DNA from 2 places in the Enterococcus rotai genome. Region 1 is predicted to be linked to the other one. Evidence: predicted binding sites of a transcription regulator. Region 1 holds the regulator's gene; the other holds the start of a gene.
The links. The regulator NrdR, encoded in region 1, represses ribonucleotide reductase genes. The targets are predictions, from matches to a motif close to ACACNATATATNGTGT.
Positions count from the first base shown of each region.

Region 2: pnuC (nicotinamide riboside transporter PnuC) is a predicted target of NrdR. The motif match lies at 4,496-4,511, and genes of this name have one in related genera.

Region 1 covers NZ_CP013655.1:3,297,511-3,309,630, reverse strand. The annotation lists gene ATZ35_RS14770 (helix-turn-helix domain-containing protein) at 46-1,524, shown strand; gene ATZ35_RS14765 (aldo/keto reductase) at 1,585-2,496, shown strand; gene polA (DNA polymerase I) at 2,806-5,451, shown strand; gene mutM (DNA-formamidopyrimidine glycosylase) at 5,549-6,385, shown strand; gene coaE (dephospho-CoA kinase) at 6,389-6,982, shown strand; gene nrdR (transcriptional regulator NrdR) at 7,300-7,785, shown strand; gene ATZ35_RS14740 (replication initiation and membrane attachment family protein) at 7,798-9,204, shown strand; gene dnaI (primosomal protein DnaI) at 9,204-10,133, shown strand; gene ATZ35_RS14730 (hypothetical protein) at 10,278-10,754, shown strand; gene clpB (ATP-dependent chaperone ClpB) at 11,298-12,120, shown strand, end outside.
Region 2 covers NZ_CP013655.1:30,896-43,015, forward strand. The annotation lists partial or broken gene ATZ35_RS00160 (YdcF family protein) at 3-1,204, opposite strand; gene ATZ35_RS16865 (hypothetical protein) at 1,400-1,528, opposite strand; gene rlmD (23S rRNA (uracil(1939)-C(5))-methyltransferase RlmD) at 1,528-2,901, opposite strand; gene ATZ35_RS00170 (deoxynucleoside kinase) at 3,023-3,664, opposite strand; gene pnuC (nicotinamide riboside transporter PnuC) at 3,673-4,368, opposite strand; gene ATZ35_RS00180 (diacylglycerol kinase) at 4,626-5,684, opposite strand; gene gatB (Asp-tRNA(Asn)/Glu-tRNA(Gln) amidotransferase subunit GatB) at 5,701-7,131, opposite strand; gene gatA (Asp-tRNA(Asn)/Glu-tRNA(Gln) amidotransferase subunit GatA) at 7,131-8,600, opposite strand; gene gatC (Asp-tRNA(Asn)/Glu-tRNA(Gln) amidotransferase subunit GatC) at 8,600-8,905, opposite strand; gene ligA (NAD-dependent DNA ligase LigA) at 9,106-11,151, opposite strand; gene pcrA (DNA helicase PcrA) at 11,195-12,120, opposite strand, start outside.

The DNA.
Region 1 (12,120 bases):
CTAATGAATAAAATACTACTTTAATCTTTATGGTGGAGGTTTGGAATGGATTATAATGAAATTTTTGATGTTGAATCAAAGAAATTACTTGGCCTGTTTAATGCGTTAAGATCTACGGATAATAGCAAGTCACTAGATACACTGTCAAAAGAATTAGGAATAAATTCAAAAACAATAATAAGGGCAATAAAAAAATTGAAAAAGCTGTTCAAACGCTATCAATTAGAAAAGCAATTAGCAATTGGCTGTCGTGATAGAAACCAATTCTATTTGAAAAGGCAGGATGACCAATATTTGGAGTTTTTTTTAGTTCAATATTTAAACGATCTTCCAGAAATCATTTTTCTAAAAACAATTATTGAAGAGAAAAATGTCACGACAAAACAACTAATAGATAAAATGCTAGTGAGTGAATCTAGCCTTAGAAGGCGAGCAAAGAAAATAAATTGCTGGTTGAAAAAATTTGATTTACATTTAAAACGAGGATCCTGGGAGCTTGTGGGAGAAGAAGAACAAATCAGAGCATTAGTTTTACCTTTTTATTGGTTTGCTTACCAAGAAATGAAACCACATTTTTTTTTAAGGACAATAGAAAACAGTCGCGAACTTGCTATTAAATTTATTTCTTTTTTTAATATGAAAATCAATGATCTGCAAAAAGAAACGATAGCTCGTATCACTCAAATAGCTTTTTGGCGCTATCAAAGTGGCAATAAAGTCTGGATCAAAAAGAGTTGGAAGCAGTATATCGAAAATAGCGCTACTTTTTCTAAATTCTTGGCTGTTATGGATTCAGAAAGCAGTGCTACTAATTTAGATTTTGAAGAGCTGGTCTATTTGTATTTAGTGATTCAAGCCTATTTTTTACCATATTTTGGATCAAGCAACCAGATATTTCTGATTGGGGAACACTATTTAAAGAAAACGACTTGTTATTTACTGACGCTGACAGCAAATCGTAAATTGAGACACATCTCTTTCGGAGGAAAATTAAGTCACTCAAAAGAGAGCCTGGTGGCATTTTTAAGCTTTCATTTATATTATGAAATACTTTCAGGTTTTCCCTTTGAAAAAAAATATCTAAAAGCGCTTTTTACAGAGAATTACCCTAATTTTACTAGTAAACTTGATGTTGCTATAAATGAGTTGATGCAAGAAAATGACTATTATCAGCGGATTCCTAAAGCTACAATATGGTATCGCTATTTTATGATTGTAAGTTCACTCGTTTCCCCAGTTTCTTGTGAAAAAAGAATTTTTATCTGTTTAATGACTGATTTGCCACTTGAAATGGAAATGAAACTAGGGAAAAGAATCACTCACTTTTTTATGCATAAATTCAATTTAACTGTGATCTACGCAAGAACTTCGAAATCTATCTCATATGCAGATATTATTTTAACTACAGTTGTATATCAATCTTTACATCGGAAATATCCTCAGCCTACGTTATTAATTGAAGCAGGTTTTTCAGAAAAAACACTTTACCAGATCGAAAACCTAATAAAAAAAGTGACGAAATGAAGCCCTTTCAAGAAAATGTGTTAAACTAAATAAGTGAATACAATTTTAGGAGGGTTTCCTGTGAAAAAAATTCAATTTGGGACAAGTGATTTACAAGTAGCATCAGTGATTCTTGGTTGTATGAGGATGAACGCAGCCGAAAAACCAGCAGAAATTATTGAGACAGCGTATGAGCACGGTATCGATTTTTTTGATCATGCAGATATATATGGCGGTGGCGAGTGCGAAACAATTTTTGGTAAAGCATTAAAAGAAACATCGATCAAAAGAGAAGAAATTATTATTCAAACAAAATGCGGGATTCGTAAAGGCATGTTCGACTTTTCAAAGGAACATATCATCTCTTCCGTTGAAGGCAGTTTAAAACGTTTAGGTGTGGATTATATCGATGCGTTATTACTTCATCGACCAGATACACTTGTTGAACCAGAAGAAGTTGCGGCTGCTTTTAATCAACTCGAAGCACAAGGCAAAGTGAAATATTTTGGTGTCAGCAATCAAAAACCAATGCAAATCGATTTATTGAAAAAAACAGTAAAACAACCATTATTAGCAAATCAGTTGCAATTTGGGATCAAACATACCGAAATGATCGATCAAGGCATCCATGTAAATATGACAGACGAAGCAAGTGTAGATCATGATGGCAGTATTTTAGATTATTCTCGTTTAAATCAAATGACGATCCAAGCTTGGTCACCTTATCAGTACGGTTTCTTCGAAGGCGTTTTTATTGGAAATGAAACATTTTCAGAGCTGAATGCCACGTTAGATAAAATCGCTGAGCAACATAATTGTACAGCTACGGGGCTTGCAACTGCATGGATTTTACGGCATCCAGCCCAAATGCAGGTGATCGCAGGAACAATGAATAAAGGAAGGATCGCAGAAATAGCGAAAGCATCAGAGATTGTTTTAAGTAGAGAAGAATGGTACGAAATTTATCGTGCGGCTGGAAATATCTTGCCTTAGAGTTAAAGATTTCGGTGTAAATAGAAATATAGGTCGATTTTTCCTAAAAAAAGTTACATTTTAGAAATCTTTCGTTCATACAATGTTCACAAATTCCTTGTACTATAAGGACATAGAAGAAAGACAATTGCTACAAAAAACAATTTCATTTGTGTGAACTCCTAATTTGACCCGCTCTGAGTGTGCAGAGCGGGTTTTCTTTTGTGTTTACTGAAGCTTTGCGAACTTTAGTTCCTTCCTACTGCAAAGTTGACAGTTTTTTGTTAGAATAGATAGGAAACCAGTTTGCTGAAGATGAGGAGAAAAAAGATGACAAAAAATAAGTTATTATTAGTTGATGGAAACAGTGTTGCCTTTCGAGCGTTTTTTGCTTTGCATAATTCCCTAGAACGATTTAAAAATAAAAATGGGTTACATACCAATGCAGTTTATGCGTTTAATAATATGTTCGAAAACGTCATGGCTAAAGAAAATCCGACGCATGTTTTAGTCGCATTTGATGCTGGGAAAACAACCTTTAGAACCGAATTTTATCCAGAATACAAAGCAGGTCGTTCAAAAACTCCAGGAGAATTTAAAGAGCAAATGCCTTATATTCGCGAATTACTGACTGGTTTAGGCGTGAAATATTATGAGCTAGATAATTATGAAGCAGATGATATTATCGGAACATTGGCTACTAAAGTGCCAAAAGACCAATTTGATGTCGTTGTGTTGTCTGGAGATCGAGATTTAACACAATTGGCGACAGATTCTGTCAAAGTCGACATTACGATCAAAGGCGTTAGTGATCTCGAAACTTATACACCAGCGCATGTAGCTGAAAAATATGATGGCCTAACACCTAATCAGATCATTGATATGAAAGGTCTTGCTGGAGATACATCGGATAATATTCCTGGTGTTACAAAAATTGGTGAGAAAACAGCAATCAAATTATTGAAAGAATTTGGTTCAGTTGAAGGGGTTTATGAAAACATCGACAGCATGAAACCAAGTAAAATGAAAGAAAACCTAATCAATGATAAAGAGCAAGCCTTCATGTCTAAGCGCTTAGCGACAATCAATGTTGATTCTCCAGTCAAAGTCGATATCGATGAATTGAAATATGAAGGAAAAGATCTAGAAAAACTGATTCCCTTCTATAAGGAAATGGAATTCAAGCAAATGTTAAGCAAATTAAATGTTGAAGAAGAAGCCGTTGAACTTGAAGATGTTCATTTCAATGTAGTGGATACGTTCACTGAAGAAATGTTTACTGATGATATGGCCTTATATATTGAAATGATGGAAGAAAATTACCACACCTCTCCAATCGTAGGAGTTGCTTGGGGCAATAAAGAAAAAGTATACGTGACAAATAGTTTAGAGCTATTTGAAAGTAAACCGTTTGTTGATTGGGTATTATCAGATAAATATAAGAAAACTGTATATGATGCAAAACGGACCTATGTATCACTAAATCGCTATGTTGGAAAACCACAAGGGCTTAAGTTTGATGTTTTATTGGCTGCTTATTTACTAGATACAAATGATAATAGTGCTGATATTGAAGGCGTGGCTCAACATTACGGCTACACAGATATTCATTCGGATGAATCAGTCTATGGAAAAGGTGCCAAAAAAGGTCTGCCAGAAGACGATGAAGCATTTTTCAGTCACTTGGCTCGAAAGGTTAAGGCTATTCAATTTCTTTCCGCAAAATTGGACACAGAATTAGTTGAAAAAAATCAAGCTGATTTATTCTATAAAATGGAGCTACCACTGTCAAAAATTTTAGGTGACATGGAGATTACGGGAATTCGTGTAGATGCAAATCGATTAAAAGAAATGCGTATTGAGTTTTCAGATCGACTACGTGAAATCGAACAAAAAATCTATGCTGAAGCGGGTGAAGAATTTAACTTGAATTCACCGAAACAATTAGGTGTAATTCTGTTTGAAAAAATGGGCTTACCTGTTATTAAAAAAACAAAAACTGGCTACTCAACGGCCGTTGACGTTTTAGAACAGTTAAAAGAACAAGCACCGATCGTAGAAGATATTTTAGTTTACCGTCAGATTGCTAAAATTCAATCGACCTATGTTGAAGGTCTCTTAAAAGTAATTCAGCCAGATGATAAAATCCATACAAGGTATGTGCAAACGTTAACTCAAACGGGTCGTTTAAGCTCTGTTGATCCTAATTTACAAAATATTCCAATCCGTCTAGAAGAAGGGCGTAAAATTCGTGAAGCTTTTGTGCCAAGAGAAAAAGACTGGTTGATTTTTTCATCCGATTATTCTCAAATCGAACTACGTGTATTAGCTCATATTTCTGATGATCAGCATTTGAAAGAAGCGTTTATTGAAGGACAAGATATTCACTCAAGTACAGCGATGCGTGTGTTTGGTATCGAAAAACCAGAAGATGTTACGCCAAATATGCGTCGCCAAGCCAAAGCGGTCAATTTTGGGATCGTTTATGGAATCAGCGATTATGGCTTATCCCAAAATTTAGGTATTACTAGGAAACAAGCACAAGAGTATATCGATACTTATTTTGAGAAATACCCAGGTGTTAAAAAATATATGGAAGATATCGTTCGCGACGCTAAAGATAAAGGATTTGTAGAAACCTTGTATAATCGTCGTCGTTATTTGCCAGATATCAATTCACGTAATTTCAATCTTCGTTCGTTTGCAGAACGAACTGCAATCAATACACCGATTCAAGGTAGTGCCGCTGATATTTTGAAAATTGCGATGATCAATATGGATCAACGATTAAAAGAAGAAAAAATGCAGGCAACGATGTTACTGCAAGTTCACGATGAGCTTGTTTTTGAAGCGCCAGAAGCTGAATTAGATCAGCTAAATGCTTTGGTTAAAGAAGTGATGGAAAATGCTGTTTCATTACATGTACCATTGCTGACAGATAGCAGCTGGGGTAAAACGTGGTACGAAGCAAAATAAGCAACTAAAATAAGCTGAAAAAGACTGACCTAACGAACAAGGTTGTAAAACCTTGATGTGTTTGTTTCGGTCTTTTTCTTCAAAGGAGAGGTGAGTTATGCCTGAATTACCAGAAGTTGAAACCGTCAGAAAAGGGTTGGAAAAGTTAGTTGTCGGCAAAACAATCGAAGAAGTCACGATATTATGGCCGAGAATCATTGAATCACCTGAAACAGATATTTTTGCGCAACAGTTGATTGGTCAAACAATCGAAAAAATGGAACGACGTGGGAAATTTTTGATTTTCAAATTAACGAATTACGATATGATTTCTCATCTGCGGATGGAAGGAAAGTATGAAACCCATAAGCCGGAAGAAGAGCGAACAAAACACACCCATGTGATTTTTACATTTACCGATGGAACTGAACTCCGTTATCTTGATGTTCGGAAATTTGGTCGTATGGTTTTAGTGCCTAAAAATCAAGGTGAACAGTATAAAGGTATCTTGGCTTTAGGTCCTGAACCGATTCCTACTCAATTCAAATTAAAGGAATTTCGAATGGGGTTAAAAAAACATCATAAAGCCATCAAACCGTTATTATTAGATCAACGACTAGTTACCGGTTTAGGGAATATTTATGTAGATGAGGCTTTGTGGGAAGCGAGTATTCATCCAGAACAACCCGCTGATTCATTAAAACCTAAAGAGGTTGAAGGGCTGTATTATGCAATCATCGATGTCCTAGGCCGAGCGGTCGAAGCTGGCGGAACAACAATCCGTAGCTACTTAAATGCGCTAGGCGAAGCAGGAACCTTCCAAATTTCACTAAATGTTTATGGCCAAACGGAGAAACCATGTCCACGATGTGCTACACCAATCAAAAAAATCAAAGTTGCACAACGAGGAACCCATTTTTGTCCGAAGTGTCAAACCTTAAAAGTGAGAAACTAAACGATGACTAAGATATTAGGACTGACTGGTGGGATTGCTACAGGGAAAAGTACCGTTGTAAAGGTCTTTAAAGAACTGGGTTTTCCAGTTGTTGATGCTGATGTGATCGCTCGAGAAATTGTTGAAGTGGGCATGCCAGCGTTAGCTAAAATTGTGTCTACGTTTGGAACAGAAATATTGCAGCCAGATGGTTCATTGGACCGTAAAAAATTAGGAGCGCTTGTTTTTTCAGACGAAGAAAAAAGACAAAAACTAAATGCATTACTCTCTCCTTTTTTAAGAGAAGCAATCTTGTCGCAAATTGAAAAGAAAAAAGACCGAGCGTCATTAGTCGTTGTTGATATTCCCTTGCTTTATGAGGGCGGATATGAAAATGACATGGATCAAGTAGCAGTTGTCTATGTTCCAGAAACGATTCAACTGGATCGTTTGATGAAAAGAGATCATCTGACGGAACAAGAAGCGTGGCAACGAATAAACAGTCAATTATCGATCGAACAGAAAAAGCAAAGAGCAGATATCGTATTTGATAATCAAAAAACGATCCAAGAAACTAAGAAATTGGTGGAAAATTGGGTGTTAAAAAATCATTTTTAATTACTCGATCTGTAGTAAGAACTATTTTTCAGATAAATGAAGACAAGGGAGGCAGCGAATGTTAAAGCCGATTTTGTTTTCATTTTTTTGTTACAACTTATTTAGATAAATTGATAAGAGAAATAACCAGCTCAGTGAGAGTCTGATTCATTTTATTTAAAAAACTGTTATTAAATAAACGTTAAACAAATGAAAAAAAATGGTTAAGAAGTAATCGCTAATGTCTGGTTTCTTAAGCATTTCATGTTATAATATAGGAAGTAAACTTAAAATTAACTGTTAAAATAGATATTATTAGATAAAATGAGGTGAATACTATGCGTTGTCCAAGATGTCATCATAATAATTCTCGTGTAATTGATAGTCGTCAAGCTGACGATGGTCGTGCGATCCGTCGTCGTAGAGAGTGTGAAAATTGTAATTACCGTTTTACAACATTTGAACGGATTGAAGCTGCACCATTATTAGTCATTAAGAAAAACGGTGACCGAGAAGAATTCAATAGAGAGAAGATTTTACGCGGGTTGATTCGCTCAGCAGAAAAACGTCCAGTTGCCATGGAACAAATGGAACAAATCGTTGATAATGTTGAAAATCGTGTTCGTAGCTTAGGCGAGAATGAAGTTTCAACGACATTAGTCGGAGAATATGTAATGGAAGATTTAGTCAATCTAGATGAAATTGCCTATATTCGTTTTGCCAGTGTGTACCGTCAATTTAAAGATATGAGTGTGTTCTTAAAAGAATTGCAAGGAATCGTTGATAAAGCAAAGTCTTCAAACGCTGATACAACCAATGAATAAGGAGGTCTTTCCTTGAAAGACAAGTGGAAAGAAGTCCAGCCAAAAAGCATATTTCAAGCAACCATTGCTTATACTTTATCTGACCAAGAACAAACTGTTTTAACGCTTTTATATCAACCGATAATTGGCGCAAAAGCGTTTAGTTTATATTTGACACTGTTATCAGAAGTTACAGAAACAGGTGTTAGTGAATCACTTTTTCATGCAGAGCTGATTACAATGTTGGATATGAGTATCAAAGAAATTCAAACTGCTAGAAAAAAATTAGAAGGTATTGGATTACTAAGTACCTTTGTCAAAGAAGATAGTGAACTAGGGATTTACTTTTTGTATCGTTTAAATCATCCTGAAACGGCCGAACGTTTCTTTAAAGACGAAGTGTTGTCACTGACTCTGTTAAACAGCGTTGGACAAAGAAAGTTGGATAAATTATTTGAGCGATTCAAACCCAAATTTATTAGTTTGACAGGTTTTGAAGAAGTTTCAGCTAGTTTTAAAGATGTCTATCTGTTCAAAGAGGAGCAAATCATTGCACAAAGTGGTCAGCTAGGTCAGCTGGCGCAAGCATTCACTGATCCAAGACCTGTGAAAAAACCAAGTGCAGTCAGTGAAACCTTTGATTGGGCCTATTTTGTTCAAGGAATTGAAAATTTAGGAATCAAACTTCCTGATAATAGTGCTGGTTTTAAGGAAGAGGTCTTTATCTTCCACAATTTATTTGGGATCACAGAATTAGATATGATCGAGTTTTGTTCTAAATCATTTGATTATTATACGAGTAAGATCGACGTCAAAGACTTTGAACGAGCGGTGTATCGTACTTATGATCCTGATAAAAAACAAAAGGCAAGCCAATTCCAAACTAACGAATCAGTGGAATTATCTGCTGCAGATCAGCAAACATATCGTTACAACTCATTAAAAATGAATGGTTTTTCAACACAAGATATTCAAATGATCATGGATAGTGAGAAGAATTTTCCATTGAACTATTTGGAAGCCTTGAAAAATGAACGAGGCGGTTATACTACGCCGCAAGAGCGCTCTTTAGTTAAATACTTAGTGAGTAAATCCGGACTGCCAAATAGTGTGATCAATGTCTTGATCAATTACGTTTATAATATCCAAAAACAACCAACACTAAAAGCGGACTATGTTAATCGAATCGCGAATGAATGGGCACAAAGTGGTATTTTTTCCCCTGAAAAGGCGATTGATCATGTACGTGAGTTAGCCAAAAAAGGCAAAGAACAAAAACAAACGAGACAGCGTTATGGACAAAACAACCGTCCGATTCGTCAGGAAACACTACCAGATTGGGTAGAAAATCCGGTTGAAGAACAAAAGCTATCGAAAGAAGAACAAGCACGATTAGATAAAGAAATTCAAGATTTTCTGAGTAAAGGAGGCGGCAACTAATGGAAGACGTAGGAAAAGAAATGTCAAAAATCATTCAAAACAGAGATATGAACGAGCGCTATAATGAACTGGTCGATGTTGTATTAAAAGATACGGATGTCCAAGAATTTATTCAAGAACATCGCGAGCGATTGACGGATGATGACATCCGTAAAAGCTATTCAAAACTGTATGAATTTGTACAAGAAAAACGTAAATATCAATTGAATGATCCATCAATGATCGCTCCTGGCTATGAGCCGAAATTAACCTTGAATTTTCACTATATCGATGTTACTTATGTACCAACTGAAGCGTTGATTGCCAAGCAAAAAGAAGATGAGATTCGTAAAAGAGTTCGCGCGATGGATATGCCTAAAGATGTACGAGAAGCTAGTTTAAGCCGATTTGATACAGCCTCTCAGGGTCGAGCACAGGCGATGGCTGAAACGATGAAGTTTTTGAATGAATATACTTCTGAACCAAAAGAATTTCACAAAGGACTGTATCTTCAAGGGACATTCGGCGTAGGAAAATCATTCCTATTAGGTGCCATTGCAAATAGTTTAGCGGAACGAGGATTTGTGACGACTATTGTACATTTCCCAACCTTTACAGTTGAAATGAAACAGGCAATCGGTAAAGATATGGTTGGACCAAAGCTAGATGCTGTTAAAAAATCACCCGTGTTGATGATTGATGATTTGGGTGCAGAATCAATGACTTCTTGGATCCGTGACGATGTTTTAAGTGTTATTTTACAATACCGCATGCAAGAACAATTAGTGACATTTTTCTCCTCTAATCTTGATTTAAAAGAGTTAGAAAAACATTTGTCTGTCACGCAACGTGGGGAACAAGAACCTTTGAAGGCCCGTCGGATCATGGAGCGAATTCGTTATTTAGCACAAGAAATCACGATGTCAGGAAATGATCGAAGAAATGGCTAAAAGCTGTCTGATTATGTATTGACCCCAAAAAATAGTTTGACCTCCAATCATATGATTGGAGGTCAGTATTATTGCGGTTAATACCGTTTCGAATTCAAACTGAAAAGGGTTCAAGAGTATCTTGAAGGGAAAGGTGGAACTTCAATGAAAAAAACGACGAGTATTACTTTAGGAATAATTTGTGCATTGTTCGTTTTAGGCGCTTGTACAGCTAATAATAAAGATGAATCGAAAGGAAGTACTGAAACTTCTATGATGAGTAAGAAAGAGGAATCGACTGAACAAACTTCTAAGAGTTCAGACAAGACGCAAGAGCAATCCATTTTTACTGCTCTCCTAGTGGAAGATGGAAAGAAAAATGAGACAGTTGACCAATCGATTCGCTTGGTTTTAAATGAGGTGGAAGCAGTAAAAGACCCTGAAGAAATCCTCAATATGATGAAAAATGATGGTGTGATCCTAAATGTATCGACCGAGCAATTAGCAGCTGGATTAACAGAAGCGGACTTAAGAGCGGGAGATAAAATTCAGTTTACCTTAGTAGGGTTACCAGCTATGACAATGTCGATACCGCCTCAAGTTGCTGGAAATTCAGTAATAAAAGTTGAAAAAATTCAATGATCTAGAGATGATTTAAAACGTTCAATTGGACGTTTAGATCATCTTTTTTTGTTACTAAAACTCATATTATTTTGCTAAAATAATTAGTTGGAGTATCATAAAAATAGGTAGGGGGGGAATTGGTCAAAAAAGAGAAGTTTTCGTTTGACCTTTGCTGACCAATTGAGTATAATTGATTTATAAGGTCAAAGTTAATCAGACTTTAGACCTTATCAAAAATAGTCCAAAAGACGTAATGTTTTTTTAGGAAATAAAGGATACTATTTATATAGAAGGTAATTTTAGTGTTATCTAGCTTTACGAGCTAGCCTTTCGGAAAAAAATAAAAATAGAGTGAGCCAAAAAGCGTCTCAATCGATTTTTCCTATTTTCCAGTCAAGACTAAACAGGCTTATTACGCTTCTATCTATCTAGCTCCATAAGCCAGTCTCTCGGAAAAAAGATAAAAATAGAGTGAGCCAAAAAGCGTCTCAATCGATTTTTCCTATTTTTCATTCGAGACTAAGCGGGCTTATTACGCTTTTAATTTTAGGAGGTAATGTTATGAATATCGAAAAAATGACAACAACTTTACAAGAGGCCATTGCTGAGGCACAACAGGTCGCAGTAACTCGCCACCATCAGGAAATCGATATTGCTCATTTATGGAAGATTTTTTTACAACCGAATCACTTTGGTCGTAATTTTTATACAGATGCAGGCGTTGACGTCGAGACTTTTGAACGGGAAATCGACCAAGCAATCGATGAATACCCTAGTATTCAAGGAAGCAATATCCAATATGGGCAAAGTATGAGTCAAAATCTGTTTAACTTATTAGGTGAAGCAGATAAGTTGAGAGAATCATTTCAAGATGAATTTCTAGCAACTGAAATCGTGATTTTAGCGTTGATGAAATTGAAAAATTATCGCTTGACCAAGTATTTGACTAGTCAAGGAATCACAGAAAAAGAACTACGTAAAAATATCGAAGACATGAGAGGAGGAGATCATGTGACTTCTCAAAATCAAGAAGAACAATACAAAGCATTAGAAAAATATGGTGTTGACTTAGTACAGCAGGTTAAAAGCGGCAATCAAGATCCGATCATTGGTCGTGATGAAGAAATCCGTGATGTTGTTCGAATTCTTTCACGAAAAACAAAAAATAACCCTGTTTTGATCGGCGAACCAGGCGTTGGTAAAACAGCTATCGTCGAAGGCTTAGCCCAACGAATCGTGCGCAAAGATGTACCGGAAAACTTAAAGGATAAGACAATCTTTTCGTTAGATATGGGAGCGTTGATCGCTGGAGCCAAATTCCGTGGCGAATTTGAAGAACGTTTAAAAGCTGTTTTAAAAGAGGTTAAAAAGAGTGAGGGGCGCA
Region 2 (12,120 bases), 480 kb from region 1:
CTCTACATATACTTATATAAAAAGTAAGCTACAATCATCATCACAATCATAATGAGTAAACTTATAATGAGATGTCTTTTTTTCTTCATCATCACAATGGCAATAAATTCTCTTAAAAAGGCAGTTGGTAAAAAGTAAAAAGCGGTCTTAGCTCCAATCCCATCTGCTTTTAAATGTGCTTTTCGTGCAAATATGCCAGCACGAAATAGATGATAGTTATTCGTTGAAAAAATGGCTTGATAGCTCTGATTGTCTGACTGTTTATCCATGATTTTTTTGGAAAACATCATATTTTCCAACGTATTTCTAGATTTTGTTTCAACCAAAATCATTTCTTCTGGGATTCCTTGTGCCATAGCATATGCTTTCATCGCTTCACTTTCTGGTAAAGCTTCATCTGAACCTTGTCCGCCAGACATCACGAGAATTGGACGCTTAGATGTCCATTTGGCCTGTTCATGATAAAATTGAATCGCTCTTTCAATTCTTTTTCCTAAGAGAGGAGAGACTTGTTCACCATTTATTAGACCTGCACCTAGCACAACAATAAAATCTTGTTCGTATTTTGGTTGGTTAAACTGATAAAGAATTGAAATCGTCACAAAATTATAAAATACCACAAAGAAATAGGCAATCACGAGTAACACACTACTGAAAAGGGCTGCCCCCCACAGCGGTAATGATAATGAGAAATAAGAATAAAACGCTAGAATCGCCGTTAAACCAACTGCCATCACCAAAGTAAGCATGTTAGAAAGTGAGCGGGATTCTTTTCTTGAAAGTACAATAGCGTTCCCATATAAAAAAGTAATCAATGCATAACTACCAAAAAAGACCAATACCGTAAGAGCTGCTGCAACAATTTCTAAAATGAATAGGAGTAATTGATCACGAGTTTCAGCATAGACGACTGCCGTAACGATTCCTAAACTTAGTAAAAATAGATTGAACAATGCCCCATTGATCAGCAATCGCTTTTCTAAAAATAGACGAGTAAGAATAATCCTAAAAATCCTAATGGAATGAAGAAATAATAGATGCCTACTTTCAATTCCAGAAAGGCAGTATAGAGCATAAAATAAGCTCCTGTCCAGATAAAAAGCAATGGTTCAAAGAACGGTTTCTCTTTCTTTTTTGACCATATTCCTAGTCCTAGTAGACTAAGCAAGTAAATCAAAAGAACAGAATAATTGAGTTGAGTAATTTTTCTCCTTTGTTGTTTTTTTTCCCTTTAAACACTATTTATTATAGCGTTTAAAGGGAATAGTTTAAATAAATTACTCTATTTTAGACTATTCACTAAAAAGACTAAGGTATCCCTCTAGGGGTTTACCTTAGTCTTCTGTTATTTTGATAACTGATAACAGACTAGACGTCATCGGTTTCATCTGACCCGTTACTACTTATTGTAGATTTTTGGCCCTTTACGCATGTTTTTACGGTCGTTTTTAGGTGTTTCCATTTGTTTTGAACGACCACCACTTTGTTTCTTTTTGATTAATTCAAGCATTTTCTTTTTCGTATCCATTATTGCACCGCCCTTGTCAATAGAGTCACTGACTCGATATGTGTTGTTTGCGGGAAGTTATCAACTGGTTGGACTTCTTTGACTTCAAAGCCGCCTTCAACAAGTAAAGCCAAATCACGTGCCAAGGTTGCTGGATTACAGCTCACATAAACGATTCGTGCTGGTTTCGTTTCAATCAAGGTCTCAACTAAACTTGCTTCTAACCCTTTACGTGGTGGATCAACGATGACAACATCAGGCTTGATGTCATTTTCGATCATTCTTGGTAATGCTTCTTCCGCTAAACCAGCAGTAAAGGTTGCGTTTGTGATCTCGTTCAATTTGGCATTGCTTTCTGCATTTTTCACTGCTTCTTCAATGACTTCCACACCATAAACGTGTTTGGCATCTTTGGCTAAGGTTAAACCAATCGTACCGATTCCACAATATGCGTCTACAACGATTTCATCGCCCGTTAAAGCAGCGTATTCTTTCACTTTATTGTACATTACTTCTGTTTGTTGCGGATTTACTTGATAGAACGAACGAGAAGAGATTTCAAATTTCAAATCAAAAATCGTATCGATCATTTTATCTTCACCATGTAATAAAATCGTTTCGTCCCCAAAAATCACGTTGGTTTTCTTCGGATTGACGTTTTGCACAATACTGACTACTTCTGGTAAAGCTTCTAAAATATCAGGAATAATTTTACTTGTTGGGAATAATTTTGGTGTTCTTGTAATCAACACAACCATCATCTCACCCGTGTGGTAGCCACGACGAACAACAATATGACGTAAGTTTCCTGTGTTATCTGATTCGTTATAAGGTTTGATGCTGTAACGTCTCATGATATCACGGATCTTAATCACTGCTTCATCGATTTTTGGATCTTGAATATAGAAATGTTCTAAAGGAATTAGATCATGACTATTTTTTCTGAAGAAACCAGTTTGTAGTTTATCTTCAATTTTCCGAACAGGAATCTGTGCTTTATTACGGTAACCCCAAGGATTGTTCATGCCTAATGCATCTAAAACAGGAACATCTGGTAACTTGGCTACGCGTTGCATCACATTTTTTACTTGATCTGTTTTAAATCTTAGTTGTGCGCCATAAGCTAAATGCTGTAACGGACTAATACCAACTTTTGTGAAATTTGCATCCTTAACTGGAACACGGTCTTCACTTGATTTTAAAATCGTCATCACTTTTCCATAGCCAAAACTTTTTCCGACTTTCAGCACTTTGATTTCAACTTTTTCACCAGGCAAAGCATTTTCTATAAAAAGCGGGTAGCCATCCACTTTGGCAACACCCATTCCTTCATGTGTCAAATCAATAATATCAACTTCGATTGTTTCATTTTTGTTTACTGGAAAATTATTCATAAGTCGCTCCTTCTTTAATGCGCTTCTCCCATTCTAATGAAAAAATGCTAGAAAAGCAATAGAGAGTTTGTTTCTCCAGCTAAAAGAAGCAATTATTTTGTTAGAATTTTGGGCAGTCTGTTTAATCGATTTCAGCTAGCTTGTTTTCGATCATTTGAACTACTTGTTTTTTGGCTACTTCACTTTCGATAAAATCATACTTATCCCCATCAATTTGGATTTTGGGACTTTCATTATATTCCTCAAACCATCTCTCATAACGTTCATTTAATTCCTTATAGTAATCATATAATGCTGGATCTTGCTCTACTTGTTCATAAGCTCGACCTCGTTTTTGAATTCGTTCTAACATCTTAGGGAAAGATATTTTAATATGCACTAATAGATCAGGACGCTTTTTTTGAGCTGCATAAGGTAACTCTTGTAACATATTCTCTAATAGTGAATCATAAACTTTTACTTCTGTTTCATTTGCTCTCCCTAAATCGGCATTTAAATGAAATAATAAAGAATCTTCATAGATCGAGCGATCCAAGACATTATTTTCATGAGAGAGGGCTTGTTTAATACTGTCAAAACGCTTATTCAAGAAATAAATTTGTAGTAAAAATGCGTATTTTTTAGGATCTGCATAAAATAAAGGCAAGACTTCATTATCATCCACTGATTCATAAAAAGCCTCCGAACCTAAATGTTCTGAAATAATTTCTGTTAAACTAGATTTCCCTGCACCAATTGTACCTGCTAAAACGATCACTGCCATCGAACTCCCTACCTATTATTGTTTATTTTTTTTAATTTTAACCAATGAATCATACCGTAAATAGAATTAAATGTATACATACAATACATAACAAACAAAGCATAGTCTCCACCAGCATGTGTTCCTGCTCTAAACCATAAGAGTAAAGAAAAGATATTTCCTAGTAACCAAAATACAAATTGTGACTGGTATCTTTTGATCATCAATAGCATTCCAGTTGCCGAAACACTGAATGTTATGGCATCTAACGTTTGCTGGGCGTCATTGACAAAGCCTAAAAGAAAATAGGCGATCATACCGATTGCCAGCCACACAAGTCCAGCATATAACCATTGAATCCCTCTCAACGTTTTTACATCAGTCACATTGCCAGATCCATCTTCACTAGCTTTTAGCCATGCATACAACCCGGTAATATCCATTATAATATAAAAGCTTTGAAGCAAAACTTCAGCATATACTCGCGTTTTAAATCCAAAATATCCTATGATCAATGCACTTATAAACCCAAAAATATAATTGCTCGCCTTGCCTTGAGCAATTAGGTTAACACAAATAATACCAGATAATCCGCCTACTAAAGTGATCCAGTTAGAAGGGTTAAACGAAAACGCAACTAATTGTGCACCAATCATCGTAAGTAAAAAAAGATAATTCTTTCGCTCCCATCCTTTAAAATCATTTATAATAAAATTTGAACTCATTCCAAACAAACCTCTCACTTGTCCTATTTATCATTTTCTGCAGAGATGACGACTTATTTAATTTACCTCTGTTTCAAACACAAGTCAATGAGAATCCTTCTCAATTATTGATTATGAGACTTTTTTTATACAACATATTGTGTTTTTTAATTTTCAATATCTATATATTGTGCATCGCTTATTTTTCATTTTCCAGTTATATCTAGCAAAACAAAAAATATCTAAGACAAATTTGTCTTAGATATTTTTTTGAACGCTTAACCAATTTTTCCATTATTATCAATATCTTCTTCTGTCAAACGTTCTACTTCTTTTACAAACTCTTTACTTGTTTCCAGATATTCATCTTCTTCATCTGAATCATCATCGTAATCATCTAAAACAGTTCCCATGATTGCGTTAGAGGGAATAGCATCTGCATTGGCAAACATCTCGATATGCTGATGTAAATTCGTAAATTCCATCGGTGCATCACCGCCGTATTCTCCATCTAAATTGATCATCATACGGCTGTTTGGCTCCAGTGTTTCAGCATGTAAATGGCTAGTTTTTGTATAGATCAGACGGTTATCTTCAATGTGTTTGCCACCGTTTAACATCAGTGCTGCTAAATGTAAAATTTCAAACACGTTAGCCGTTTTTACAATGATCAGTGAAAATTTACCATCATCGAGTTTTGCATCAGGTGCAATTTGTTCAAAACCACCCACTGAATTAGTCAATCCTAGGAAAAACATCGAAGCATTCCCCTCATAAACACCTTCGTCATACTCCATCCGCATTTTGATTGGTTTGACACGAGGTAACATTTCGGCTCCTTTAGCTAAATAAGCTAAGTAACCAAAAATACTTTTCAGTTCTGAAGGAACTTCATAGGTCAATTCCGTTAAATGACCACCGGCTGCAATATTGATAAAGTAGCTATCTTGCGCTTTACCAATATCCATTTTGACGGTTTGATTTTTTTTAATGACTTCTGCGGCTTTAAGAATATTATCTCTAGGGATTTTTAATGCTCTTGCATAATCATTGGTTGTTCCAGCAGGAATGATCGCCATTGTCGGTCTTTTTTCTAAAGGAGCAATCCCATTTACAACTTCATTGATCGTTCCGTCACCGCCGGCTGCAACAATTAGGTCAAAGCCTAACTCTGCTACGCGGCGAGCTTCGTTTTTTGCAGAATTCTCTTCTGGAGTTGTAGCAAAAGCACTGGTTTCATATCCGCATTCTTCCACTACAGAAAGAATATCAGCTAGGTTTTTCTTCACTAACTCTTTGCCTGAAGTTGGATTATAAATCACTCTTGCTTTTTTCATCATCTTTCGCTGCTTTCTAGCGTTTTGCTAATTCTTCTTGGAGCAATTTGTTCACAACGCCCGGATTGGCTTGTCCTTTGGTAGCTTTCATAATTTGACCAACTAAAAAGCCAACCGCACGATCTTTCCCATTTTTGAAATCATCGACAGATTGTTGGTTATTATCCAGCACCTCATTGATGATCGGCAATAATTGTGATGGATCAGATAATTGAACTAACCCTTTGGCTTCAACCACTTCTTTGGCATCGCCACCGTTTTCAATCAACTCTTTAAAGACTTTTTTAGCGATTTTCGAACTAATTGTTCCATCTTCGATCAAGGTGATCATACCAGCTAAATTAGCAGGTGTTAATTTAGTGTCTGGTAATTCGATTTTCTCGCTGTTTAGATACGCTGATACTTCACCCATCAACCAGTTAGACACTTGTTTCGCATCAGCACCTTCGTTTAATGCTTCTTCAAAGAAATCAGACATTTCTTTAGTTAGTGTTAGAACCATTGCATCGTATTCTGGTAAGCCTAATTCTTTAATATAACGAGCACGACGAGAGGCCGGCATTTCTGGTAAGCTATGACGAACTTTTTCAATCCATTCATCATCGATTGCAAAACGTGGCACATCTGGTTCTGGGAAGTAACGGTAATCACTTGATCCTTCTTTAACACGCATCAATAATGTTTTATTGGTTGTTTCATCAAAGCGACGTGTTTCTTGTTGGATTTCTCCACCAGATAGCAACACTTTTGCTTGGCGTTTTTCTTCAAAGGCAAGACCTTTTTTAACGAAACTCATTGAGTTTAAGTTTTTAAGCTCTGCTTTTGTACCGAATTCTTCTTGGCCATAAGGACGTAAAGAGATATTGGCATCACAACGCATTGAGCCTTCTTCCATTTTCACATCAGAAACGCCTGTAAATAGAATGATTGAACGAATAGCTTCTAAATACGCATAGGCTTCTTCTGGTGAACGCATATCTGCTTCTGAAACGATTTCGATCAGTGGTGTACCTTGACGGTTTAAATCAACATAAGAATAACCGCCATCACCGTGAATATTTTTACCAGCATCTTCTTCTAAATGGACACGTTCAATACGAATACGTTTTGTTTTGCCTTCCACTTCGATATCGATCCAGCCATCGTGACCGATTGGTTGATCGAATTGAGAAATTTGGTAAGCTTTGGGATTATCTGGGTAGAAATAGTTTTTACGGTCAAAATGAGTGTCTTTTGAAATCTCACAATTTAACGCAAGCGCTGCTTTCATCCCAAACTCAAGTGCTTGTTTATTCATAACAGGTAATACGCCTGGGTAACCCCAGTCGATCACATTAGTATTGCTATTTGGTTCTGCACCAAAATGAGCTGGCGCAGGTGAAAAGATTTTAGAATTTGTCTTTAATTCTACATGGACCTCAAGTCCAATGACAGTTTCAAAATTCATTAGTCATTCCCCCCTAAGATCACAGGTTTTTTCGTATGGAAATCCGTTGCTTGTTCAAATGCATACGCTGCTTTATACATCGTACTTTCATCGAATGGTTTCCCAATAATTTGTAAGCCGACTGGCAAGCCTTCTGAAAATCCTGCTGGTACTGACATACCAGGTAGTCCAGCTAAGTTCACTGGAATTGTCAATAAGTCATTCATGTACATGGTAATTGGATCATTGATATTTTCTCCTAAACCAAATGCTACAGTCGGTGAAGCAGGACCAATAATGATATCGTATTTTTCAAAAACATTATCGAAATCTTGTTTGATCAAGGTTCTAACTTGTCCAGCCTTTTTGAAGTAGGCATCGTAATAGCCAGCACTTAATGAGAAAGTACCTAACATAATACGACGTTTTACTTCGATACCGAATCCTTCAGATCGAGAATTTACATAAACATCTTCAAGATTTTTTACGTTTTCTGAACGGTAACCATAACGAATACCATCGAAACGTTGTAAGTTTGAACTTGCTTCTGATGAAGCGATAATATAATACACAGCAACCCCATATTTAGAATGCGGTAAGCTAACTTCTTCTACTGTTGCACCTAATGCTTTAAATGTTTCTGCTGCTTTCAGAACCGCTTCACGAACGCCAGCATCCACACCTTCACCAAGATATTCTTTAGGTAAAGCCACTTTCATGCCTTTGATATCACCTGTTAAACCAGCTGTAAAGTCAGGAACAGACGCGCCAGCAGATGTACCATCTTTTTCATCAAAACCGCTAATAGCATTTAAAGCTAAAGCATTGTCTTGAACGTTTCTTGTCATTGGACCAATTTGATCTAAACTTGAAGAAAATGCAATCAAACCAAAACGTGAAACACGTCCATAAGTCGGTTTCATCCCAACGATGCCGTTGAATGAAGCAGGTTGACGAATACTTCCGCCAGTATCACTTCCTAAAGAAACTGGGATTTGTCCTGCTGCAACAGCTGCTGCTGAACCACCAGAAGAACCACCGGGAACTTTGGAATGATCCCAAGCGTTTTTCGTTTTCTTAAAGTATGATGTTTCTGTACTTGCGCCCATCGCAAATTCATCCATGTTTAATTTTCCAACAGGGATCATATCTGCTTGATAGACTTTATCCATTACTGTTGCATCATAGATTGGATTAAAGTTGTGCAGCATTTTTGACGCTGCTGTTGTTAAAATATCTTTGGTTACGATATTATCTTTGATCCCGATCGGAATACCCGCTAAAGGATTTGATTCTGTGATGCCTTTAAGGTCGATAGCTTTCGCTAATTCTAAAGCTTTTTCATCGCTGATCGTAATAAACGAATCCACGTCTTTTTCTGTCTCATTGATACGATTTAACGTAGCATGTGTTAAATCTGTTGCAGTGATCTCTTTAGAAACAAGTAAATCATGCAATTCTGTTAGTGACTTATCATATAATTTTTCCATTATGCACCAGCCTCCCCATTGTCGATAATTGCTGGCACTTTGATATAGCCATTTTCTGATTCAGGTACGTTTTTCATTAATTCATTGCGATCCATACCAGGTGTAACGACATCTTCTCTCATCACATTGATCGATTGCGCTACATTAGAGGTAAATGGAACACCTTCTGTATCTACTTCTTCCAATAATTCTACCATGTCGATAATTTTACCTAGTTGATCGGTAAAGTCTTTTAATTCTCCATCGGAAAAAGACAATTTAGACAACTTGGCTACATGTTTTGCTTGTTCTTCACTGATTGCCATGGGTACCCTTCTTTCCATTAGAAAAACTCAATTAAGAGCTCACTAGTTCATTTTTTGTACTGTTGAACGATGTTTCACGTTAAGAAAACAGCTTTTTTCTTATTCTATCATAAAATTCTAAGAATTTTTGAAAGAGATGAAAGAAAATACACTGTAAATGTAAAAATACAGCTGAAAACTTACTTTATTTCACTTTCAAGCTACTCATTCTCTTCTTTTGTGTAGCTATTATCGATTGCTGTGACCATTTGTTGTTCATCCCAGACTTCGATTCCAAAGTCTTGTGCCTTCGTCAATTTACTACCGGCATCTTCACCTGCAACCACAACATCTGTTTTTTTAGAGACACTGCCTGTCACTTTACCGCCCAAATTTTCGATCTTTTCTTTCGCTTCTTCTCGGTTGTAATGCGTCAATTTTCCTGTTAAAACGACTGTCTTATCTTTAAATGGTGACTCTACGGCTTCAAGTTGGGCTGTACGAATCCCTTTATAGTCAAAATTCACACCAGCTTTAGCCAACTCATCCATCAATTCATGCACTTCTTCATTGGCAAAATACGTGACTAAACTATCAGCTATGATTTCGCCCATCGAATCTAGTGCTACAACTTCTTCTTTTGTCGCTTTACTAATCGCCCAAAGATCCCCAAAATGTTCTGCTAACACCTTAGCCGCCTTCGAACCTACATGACGAATGCCTAAACCAAAAATCAAGCGTTCAACTGAATTGTCACGACTTGCGGCAATTGCTTTGTAAATGTTATTTGCTGATTTTTCTTTGATTTTTTCCAACGTCATTAATTGTTCTTCCGTTAAAAAGTACAGATCTGCTACATCAGCAACTAAGTTCGTATCATACATTTGTTCTAATACGCGTGGACCTAATCCATCAATGTTCATTGCGTTTCTAGAAACAAAATGATTCAAGCCTTCTTTGATCTGAGCTGGGCACTTAGGATTGATACAACGCAAGGCTACTTCTTCGTCTAAATGAACTAACTCGCTATCACAAACAGGACAATGCGTTGGAATTTGATAAGGTTGACTACTATCATCCCGTTTTTCGGTCAAGACTTGAGCAACTTCTGGAATAATATCGCCTGCCTTGTAAATAATCACAGTGTCATTCAAACGAATATCTTTCATCGCAATAAAATCAGCATTATGCAAGCTTGCACGACTCACAGTCGTTCCTGCTACTCGAACTGGTTGCATCACAGCCGTTGGCGTTACAACCCCAGTCCGACCAATCGTCCATTCAATTTCTTCCACTACTGTTTGTGCTTCTTCTGGTGGAAACTTATAGGCGATCGCCCAACGAGGAGCTTTTACAGTGAAACCTAATTCATCTTGAATCGTAAATTCATTGGCCTTGATCACGATTCCGTCGATCTCATAAGGTAATTCCATCCGTTTTTCATGGTATTCTTCAATATAAGCCCAAACGTCATCGATTGTTTGACATAATTTTTTCTCAGGATTGGTTCTAAATCCGATTTCTGACAATTCATTTAATGCGTCAAATTGAGTTTGTGCCGTCATAGGTCCAAAATCGGCCACTGTATATAAAAAAGTGCTGAGATTTCGTTTAGCCACCATGCTTGTATCCAATTGACGTAAACTACCAGCAGCGGCATTTCTTGGATTAGCAAAAACATCTTGTCCAGCTTCTTCACGTTCTTTATTTAAATTAACAAATGATTGTTTTGGCATGTAACATTCGCCACGGACTTCCACTGAAATTGGCTTTTTCAATTCTAAAGGAATTGACTTAACTGTTTTTAAATTTTCCGTGATATTCTCACCAACTGTGCCATCGCCACGGGTTGCCCCTTGAACGAACTTTCCGTTTTCATATTTTAATGAAATCGCTAGTCCATCTATTTTCAGCTCACAGCAGTAACCAACTTGCTTCCCTGCTAACTTTTGGACACGCTCATCAAAATCATAAATATCTTCTTTACTAAAACCATCATTCAAACTATACATCTGAACTTCATGGGTAACTTTTTCAAAACCTTGTAAAATCTTACCGCCAACTCGTTGCGTTGGTGAATCAGAAGTGATCAAGTCTGGATATTCAGTTTCTATGTCGACTAATTCTTTATACAAGCGATCATACACATAATCTTCTACGGTCGGCTTATCCGCTACATAATACTCATGAGAATATTGATTAAGCTGCGCCCGTAACTCTTTTGCTTTGTCTGTCGCTTCGGCTAATGTTAATGGAAATTCCACCATGATACCCCTCCTAAATTTAAAGTTGAAAGAGCTCGCTCGTATGTTATATTTTTTCAATCGGAGCAAATGCTGCTAATAAACGTTTGATTCCTTTTTCTGGGAACGCAACATCTAATTCCAAGTCCTTAGCGGTACCACCAACTCGAACCACTGTACCTGTTCCCCATGCTTTATGTCTGACTTTATCTCCTGCTTGCCAGGCCATTGATTCACCGCCACTGGCAACTTTATCTGTCACTGGCTGTTTAGTCGGCTGAGCATAAGCTGGTTTAAACACTTTTGGTTCAAACGTTCTAGCTGGTGCTTTTGGTGCTGCAATCGAGCCTTGTAAATCTAATAATTCTTCATCAATTTCATCTAAGAAACGACTCGGACGATTATATTGTGTTTTTCCGTATAAGGTTCTAGAGAATGCATTGGTGATAAACAGCGTTTCCTCAGCTCTAGTAATTCCTACATAGGCCAGACGACGTTCTTCCTCTAGTTCGCTCTCTTCTAGCATCGCACGAGATAATGGGAAGACCCCTTCTTCTAATCCAATCAAAAAGACAACTGGAAACTCAAGTCCTTTAGCTGCATGAAGCGTCATCAAGGTTACTTGAGAGGTACTTTCCTCTAGATTATCTAAATCAGAAACAAGCGCTAAATCATTTAGGAAGACAGCTAATTTTTCTTCTGGTGCATCTGCCTCTTCTTCGTCTTGACGCTCATAACGTTTATCAAATTCTTGGGTAACGGTTAAAAATTCATCCAAGTTTTCTAAACGAGCTTGGGATTCTAAATTATTTTGTCTGACTAATTCTTCGCGATACCCGCTACGTTCTAAGACTTCTTTTACTAATTCCGTAATTGTTAAATAAGGAATCATTTGCGTTAAGTCTTGGATCATCATGCCAAAGCTACCTAGCTCTTTACCAGCTTTTCCTGAAATATTCGCTAGATCGACATTCTGCGACGCTTCTAGTAATG